DNA from 2 places in the Vibrio sp. TAP-3B genome. Region 2 is predicted to be linked to the other one. Evidence: predicted binding sites of a transcription regulator. Region 2 holds the regulator's gene; the other holds the start of a gene.
What was found. Region 2 encodes MetJ, which represses methionine synthesis genes. Its sites were predicted from a motif close to TTAGACNTNTANANGTCTAA; they were not measured.
Positions count from the first base shown of each region.

Region 1: metA (homoserine O-acetyltransferase MetA) is a predicted target of MetJ. The motif match lies at 1,602-1,621, and genes of this name have one in related genera.

Region 1 covers NZ_CM173495.1:798,174-802,389, reverse strand. Annotated here, with positions in the region: gene AC3D28_RS03855 (DMT family transporter) at 458-793, opposite strand; gene AC3D28_RS03850 (DUF6559 family protein) at 917-1,303, opposite strand; gene metA (homoserine O-acetyltransferase MetA) at 1,657-2,598, shown strand; gene pilW (type IV pilus biogenesis/stability protein PilW) at 2,746-3,471, shown strand; gene AC3D28_RS03835 (hypothetical protein) at 3,550-3,870, opposite strand; gene AC3D28_RS03830 (Mpo1 family 2-hydroxy fatty acid dioxygenase) at 4,110-4,216, opposite strand, start outside.
Region 2 covers NZ_CM173495.1:2,100,052-2,104,267, forward strand. Annotated here, with positions in the region: gene AC3D28_RS09880 (bifunctional aspartate kinase/homoserine dehydrogenase II) at 1-227, opposite strand, end outside; gene AC3D28_RS09885 (O-succinylhomoserine (thiol)-lyase) at 243-1,403, opposite strand; gene metJ (met regulon transcriptional regulator MetJ) at 1,629-1,949, shown strand; gene AC3D28_RS09895 (malic enzyme-like NAD(P)-binding protein) at 2,049-3,326, opposite strand; gene bfr (bacterioferritin) at 3,520-3,996, opposite strand; gene AC3D28_RS09905 ((2Fe-2S)-binding protein) at 4,097-4,216, opposite strand, start outside.

The DNA of each region.
Region 1 (4,216 bases), 1.3 Mb from region 2:
TCGACACACTACACAATAAGAACCTTGCAGGAACATGTAGAAAATGTAAAAGCGGCAAAAAATGAGCAGCCACGGTAACATCGATTGGAGCAATTGATCTACTCTCTTTGTGAAAGTTGGGATAGATATAACCGAGTGCTTTCCAGATCTTGAATTTAGTATCAGCCTCGCTAAATTTTTATCCTCAAAGAGCCGCCATCACAAAAATAATCAGAAAAAAACCGCAATGAATTTAAGTAAATAAGACCGTTTTCCAGTGCCACTTTTTGGCACTTGATTACAACACCCCACGCTCATCTCCTGACAACTTTACAACCGATTTCAAGTTAATCTAGGCCTTAACCTTGGGATAAGGTCAAGATTCGGAGTGCAATCGCTAATTACAGGCAGAACAATGCGAACACTGCGTACGATATATATCCAGTGGGAAAGAAGTCCCCTATTTGTTTAAACACCACTATCCGTGTCCAACTGTTTTTGATAACAGGTTCACTATCGTTACTCCCATGATAATAAACCCAATTCCAACCAACGCTGGTAAATCAAGCCGCTGCCCATAAACAAAGTAACCAACGGTCGCGATAAGCACAATCCCAGCCCCACTCCATATCGCATACACGACACCGACAGGCATCGATTTCATCGTTACAGATAATAAAAAGAAAGCAATGCTGTAGCCGACCAATACAATCGTACTTGGCATCAATTTTGTAAATTGCTCTGTTTTGGGAATATAGGAAGTAGCAATAACTTCACACACAATTGCTATCGATAACGCCATCATCGGCGGCATAGAAACAAGCATTTTGAACATAAGGCATCAACGCTCAACGGAAATGGTAACTGACAATATGTCAGGATATTAAGCCGCGCATTATACCCAACTCATCTCATGATGCTACACCGATATCAGTGATTAAGCGCCATCGCCTTCTCCTAGCCCTCGACGAGATGGAGCGTGACGCACTTTCTGGTATTGTTGAGAAATAGCAAAATAGATGTGCATATCAATCGGCTCTGGTGTATTGAGCAACATCTTACCCACTTCACGTTGAAAGTGACCATAGTTACCTAACTCATCCGTCAACCCTAGCTGCACGTACAATGCTTCATTGGCGAACATTCCATACGCATACTGATAATGACTCAGATCCTTACTCTTATCATAACCAAGCTCCTTAAGGGCTTGATCAATCTCTTTCGGCGCATAAGTGTCTTTATCGCCAAACGAGCGCAGTAGCACGTTAGGAACCTCTTGAGCGATGCTCTGAATTTTTGTTTTTCTCTTAAAAATACCGAACATAATGTCCTCCACTGACGATGTTGACTGATATTTATATGTGCGCACACTCATGCGCTGACTATTTTCTTATTATGGTTCATGAATGAGGGACTAGGTTGCTATTTAAGCTACTTTTGTATACTAACTTGATCTCATAACCACCATCAAACAGTACTCACGGCTTTTCAAACAAATCTGACCAGAAACTCTGCTCTAATCACAATCATATGACCACGCATGAACGGTGAAGCCTAATAGCATCAAGACCCGATTTAAAAGTCATATTTCGTGTCGACATCTAAACTTAATTAAGTTAACTTTAGAAGTATAGACGTCTACAATAGCTTCACTTAGGGACTTAGGGAGAGAAAGTCGTGCCAATTAGAATTCCAGACCAATTACCAGCTACTGATGTACTAAGGACAGAAAACATCTTCGTCATGAGTGAGACGCGTGCCGCGAGTCAGGAAATACGACCTTTGCGAGTTCTGATCTTGAATTTGATGCCCAAAAAAATAGAAACTGAAACTCAGTTTCTACGCCTACTCTCAAACAGCCCACTGCAAGTAAACGTCGAACTGCTTCGCATTGACAACCGTCCAAGTAAAAACACGCCAACCGAACACTTGGATACTTTTTATCGACAATTTGAAATGGTAAAGGGTAAAAACTTCGACGGTATGATCATCACCGGAGCACCGCTTGGATTAGTTCAGTTTGAAGACGTTATCTATTGGGACCACCTTAAAACGATTATGGAGTGGGCAAAGGATCATGTCACGTCCACTCTGTATGTGTGCTGGGCAGCTCAAGCAGGCTTAAAATTACTTTACGATCTTCCAAAAAAAACACGTAAAGAGAAATTGTCTGGCGTCTATCATCACCAAATTCACAATCAATTCCATCCTATTTTGCGTGGTTTTGACGACTCTTTCTTAGCGCCTCACTCACGTTATGCTGACTTTTCACCGCACTTTTTAGAAGAGCATACCGATCTGGATATTCTCGCGACGTCAGATGTCGCGGGTGTTTATTTAGCGACAACAAAAGACAAGCGAAATGTGTTTGTTACCGGCCATCCCGAGTACGACTCTCTCACATTGCACAACGAATATGTTCGCGATTTGAGTGAAGGCATGGAACCCGCTATTCCGGTCAATTATTATCAGAATAACAATCCAGATAACCCTCCGATTGCGAGTTGGAGAAGTCACGGACATTTATTGTTCTTAAATTGGCTTAACTACTGCGTTTACCAACAAACCCCTTACGACCTTGACCACTTTAGTGAGGAGGCTTTCACTAAAGACGATTAGAGCTTTACTAAGCATGTGAACTAAGCCGCCATATCACGGCTTTTTTATACTAGTTTGCAAACCTGATCGCATAGTAATTTTTCCTCCATGGGCTTTTGCTGGGTAATTCATATTATGCTGTGAGATTCAGGGATGTAGGGACGAAGAATGAAAACAGTTAAGTTAAGTGCACTTATATTGATATCTCAAGTTGCACTCGTAGGCTGCGTCACTGTAAACAAAGATGGCGGTCTCATAGCAAAAGCGGATCCGGTGGAAATGGCAGAGTCACGTATCGCTCTTGGTCTTGGCTACTTAGAGGGTGGTAATATGGTTCGCGCTCATGACAATCTACAGCAAGCTTTAACTCACGCGCCACAGTACTATCGAGCTCAATTATCCATGGCTCATTACTACGAAACCGTTGGTGAAGATTCCAAAGCCGAAAAAATGTATAAACGCTCGTTACGCCAACACGCTAAAAACGGCAACGTACTAAATAATTATGGTACCTTCCTTTGCAAACGAGGCGACTTCCAAAAAGCAGATCAAATGTTTAATCGTGCGATTAAACAACCCTACTACTATCTCATTCCTGCCAGCTACGAAAATGCCGCATTTTGCGCATTAAAATCGCAAAATAGAGATAAAGCACAATACTACTTCGCTCGCGCGATTGACCACGATCCCCACAGGCCCAGTTCTATTCTACAACTTGCTAAGCTAGAGATTGAGGAAGGGAACTACACTGACGCAAGAATAAGATTGCTGAGATTTAACCAAACGTATGGCATCAAGAAACCCTCTTTACAACTAATGATTCTATTAGAGCGTGCGGCAGGAAATGAATCACTAGAGCAAAAATATCAGAAACAGTTAGAGCAGATGTCTTAATTCTAGCCAACGAGAAAAGCGATACCCAAATAATCTAAGATGTTTGGGGTATATATTGGCAGCCTGTGGATCAAGTGGTTAATTTGGCTTGGATTTATTGTTACCTTCATTTTTCAATTGTTTCTCTCTACGTCGTAACGCTCGGAAAAACTTTGATTCCTCGTGATGCCACCCGATAACACTGATAGGGAAACCAACGATCATCATGATAAAAAAATCCGCGGGTAGCTGCTCGAATATGTCATTAAATGAATGCAGCTCCCCAAAGATAAACAACCCTATAACTTTACCGAGCAATAATGTACAGAAAATCATAAAAAATGATTTCATGATGTAATGCCACTTACCTTTCTTACGTTCTTCTCGCCAATAAACGTACTTGTGTTCGCGGTTGTACATTTCTCCCCCCTCGAAAAGTGACAATGTCACTCAGAATAAACATTACGGTTAAATGCTTTCGTCGCACGTTAATCATAGTGTGAATCAGAAGTGAGTGCTTGGACAAAGGTTGATATCACCTAATCGCGGTTAGGTAAGTATATCTCCAAATAACCTCAAAATACTGAGTTTACGAGAATGACAGGTTGTTCAGGCGGCAGATAGTTTTGAGAGCGTCCTAATGGCGTAAAGGAACAGTGTTAATGCTTTCTAAACACCCAAATTGGACCAATCAACAGAAACTGAAAGTCTTCAAAAAAAGAAGGCTTTTTACCCTCAATTTTGTGACCAATGAACTGCAATATCC
Region 2 (4,216 bases):
GTTTGGAATTCCCTTAAACTTTGAAGTGCCTCATGAGCAAGTCGACCATCTCTGTCCAAGCCTTCGAGAAACTCAATCAGCCGATTGGTGGTTTGCCCAGCAGCAGACACCACCACGAGATCATTTTCTATCGAATGCTCTTTAAGAATATCCACGACACGTAAGTAACATTGAGGGTTGGCTAAGCTGCTGCCACCAAATTTATGCAGCTGACGCTGTACAGTCATGATTATCGTCTCCTATTACTGGGCAGCTTTAGTGAAGGCCTGTTCTAAATCGTCGATCAAATCTTGCACATCTTCTAAGCCAACAGATAGGCGCAACAACTGGTGTGAAATCCCCGCTTCGGCCAGAGCTTTCTCTCCCATGGCCCGATGGGTCATCGAGGCAGGATGGCAAATCAAACTTTCCACTCCACCTAATGATTCTGCAAGTGAAAATAATTGCAGCTCTTTCACAAAGACTTTCAATTGTTGAAACGATCCTGAAAATTCAAAGCTCAGCATAGAGCCAAAACCAGACTGCTGCTTTTTAGCGATAGCATGACCCGCGTGATCTGGGAGACTTGGGTGATAAATGGCTTTGACCAATCTCTGCGACTGCAGATAAGCAAGTACCTGTTGTGAGCTCTCTTCATGCACTCGCATACGAGCACCAAGCGTACGAATGCCTCGCAGCGTCATATAACTATCAAAAGGCGTTCCCGTTGCACCAATGCAATTGCCCCACCATGCAAGCTCTTCCGCATGTGCTTCTGTTTTGGTAATGATCACGCCACCAATCACATCCGAATGACCATTGATGTATTTTGTGGTTGAGTGAATCACGAAGTCTGCCCCCAGCTCCAACGGTTTTTGATATATCGGAGTCAAGAAAGTGTTGTCGACAGCGACAAGTGCGCCAACTTGCTTGGCTTTTTCACATACTTCAGCAATATCGACCACGCGAACAAGCGGATTTGATGGCGTTTCTAATAGGATCAGCTTTGGTTTGAGCTGCAACGCGGCATCCAGTGCCTGTTTATCGGATTGGTCAATAAACTGCACTTTAAAATCACCTTTTTTTGCTCGGGTATTGAATAGACGATAAGACCCACCGTAGCAATCATGCGGAGCAATGAGCAGATCATCGGGCCCAAGAAAGGCAGAAACCCATAAATTTAACGCAGAGGTACCACAGTTCGTCACGACCGCACCTTGGCCAGACTCTAATTCAGATAGCGCACTTTCTAATAACCCACGATTAGGGTTACCAGATCGGGTGTAATCATATTTAGGGACCTCACCAAAAGCGGGAAAACCGTAATTAGTGGAAAGATAAATAGGTGGAACGACAGCGTGATATTGGCTGTCTGATTCAATACCAGTGCGGACTGCAATGGTCGCAGGTTTGCGAGTGCTCATGGGTGTATCCTTTCACGGGTGATGACTTCTAAACAGGAATGCGCTATATCTGACTCGTGGATTCCAAATGATTCACACGCTTCCTCTACTGTTCTATTCACTTTACTCGTCAAAAAATAAGACGTCAACACTTCTAGACGTCCATATGTCTTTGCTTATGGCGGTAAATGCAGCTAAAATCAGCACCTAGATTATTTTAACCGATTACATAGATGAAGGTGCGCAATGGCTGACTGGAATGGCGAATACATTAGCCCATATGCCGAGCACGGTAAAAAAAGTGAACAAGTAAAAAAAATTACCGTCTCTATCCCGCTAAAAGTTTTAAAAGTACTAACTGATGAGCGTACTCGCCGTCAAATCAATAACTTACGCCATGCAACCAATAGCGAATTACTATGCGAAGCATTTTTACACGCGTACACTGGCCAGCCACTTCCAACAGATGAGGATCTTCGTAAAGATCGCCCTGATGATATTCCGGCTGAAGTAAAAGCGCTGATGACGGAGATGGGTATCGAGTTTGAGTCGTTTACCGAAGAGTAATCGTAAGTGGATTGATGTTGTCTTTAAGAGAACTCTTTCTCTGAGTATAGAAAAATGGGACGCTACGCGTCCCATTTTTTATGTATTAACCCGCGAAGATTATTCCGCCATGTAATTTTCTGGCATATCAATACGAGCAACGCCAGATTCTACCGCTGCTTGAGCTACCGCTTTTGCTACTCGTGGGAGCAAGCGAGAGTCCATAGGCTTAGGAATGATGTAGTCTGAGCCAAACTCAAGCTTTTCAACCCCTGCCGCTTTAAGTACTGCTTCTGGTACCGGTTCTTTCGCCAGATGACGAATCGCTTCAACAGCGGCAAGTTTCATTTCATCATTAATTTCGCTTGCTCGAATATCAAGAGCACCACGGAATATGAATGGGAAACACAGCACGTTATTTACTTGGTTCGGATAATCACTACGTCCAGTTCCCATAATTAAATCATCACGAACCTCATGCGCAAGCTCAGGCTTAATTTCAGGCTCAGGGTTAGAACATGCAAATACAATCGGCTTGTCAGCCATTAATTTCAATGCTTCAGGTGAAAGTAGGTTCGGACCGGATACCCCAAGGAAAAGATCAGCCCCTTCTATGACATCTTCCAACGTACGCTTATCAGTGTTATTCGCGAACAACTGCTTGTATTCGTTTATGTCATCACGACGAGTATGAATCACGCCTTTACGATCTAGCATATAAATCTTTTCACGCATTGCACCACATTTGATCAGCAGTTCCATACATGCAACGGCCGCAGCCCCAGCGCCAAGACAAACGATCGTAGCGTCTTCTAGCTTTTTGCCTTGAAGCTCAATAGCATTCAGCATACCTGCCGCGGTTACAATTGCAGTACCGTGTTGGTCATCATGGAATACTGGCACATCACAACGCTCAATCAGGCGCTTTTCAATTTCAAAACAGTCTGGAGCCTTAATGTCCTCAAGATTGATACCACCAAATGTGTCTGCAATGTTTGCAACGGTATCCACGAATTCGTCAATGGTACGGTGCTTCACTTCAATATCAATCGAATCAAGGCCAGCAAATCGCTTAAATAATAGCGCCTTACCTTCCATCACAGGCTTAGATGCCAGTGGGCCAAGGTTACCTAAACCAAGGATAGCGGTGCCGTTAGAAATCACTGCAACCATATTGCCTTTGCCAGTGTATTTGTACGCATTGTCAGGATTTTGCGCAATTTCACGCACTGGTTCAGCAACACCAGGACTGTAAGCAAGCGCAAGATCGCCTGCTGTTTCAGCCGGTTTTGTCAGTTCGACAGCAATTTTTCCTGGGATTGGATAAGCATGGTAATCAAGGGCTTTTTGGCGGTGTTCTTCTTCTGGAGTGACTGCTTGGCGATTGTCTTCAGACATGGACGTTTCTCTTTGTTATTTTTAGGTAAGGGGGCATAAATTCTATCGAATAGAGCTTAATCTTCATAGGCAAGATCACGGGGAATATCCTTAAAGATCCGATAATAAAAGAGATTAGACCAAGTAATTACATTAAGCACCTGATTTTCTAGTCAGGCGCTCTTTCTCACACTAGAAAGTTGTACAACACAGATTACTCTTCATCTACGTACTGGGCTTGTAAGTAATTTTCAATGCCTGACATTTCAATCAAGCCAAGTTGAGTCTCTAACCAATCCACATGTTCTTCTTCGTCTTCGAGAATATCTTGGAATAGATCACGAGAGACATAGTCTCGAATGTCTTCAGCATAGGCAATCGCATCTTTCAAATCTGGGATCGCGGCCATCTCAAGCTTCAGGTCACACTCAATCATTTCTTTGGCGTCTTCACCGACCATTAACTTACCGAGATCTTGCAAATTTGGTAAGCCTTCTAGAAACAAAATCCGTTCAATCAGATGATCTGCGTGCTTCATTTCATCTATCGATTCGTGATATTCCTTATCGGCTAAGTGTTTCAACCCCCAGTCTTTATACATACGAGCATGAAGAAAGTACTGATTGATAGCGACTAGCTCGTTCCCGAGCACTTTGTTGAGATGCTGAATGATGATTGGATCGCCTTTCATGACAAAACCTCCTTTTGGCTTCATTTAAATGTAGAAGTAAATGAGAAGGTGTCAAAAGGCTCAGCGAATTATCACTGTTGTATAGCCACAGTCATTATCATTAGCTTGCTTGCTGTAATTTAAGTCCCGTATAACGAGTTTCAGTTTCCGCTAAAATGTCTTTAGCTTGTCTGATGCATTTACCACACTGGCTACCCAGTGCCGTACACTGCTTAATTCC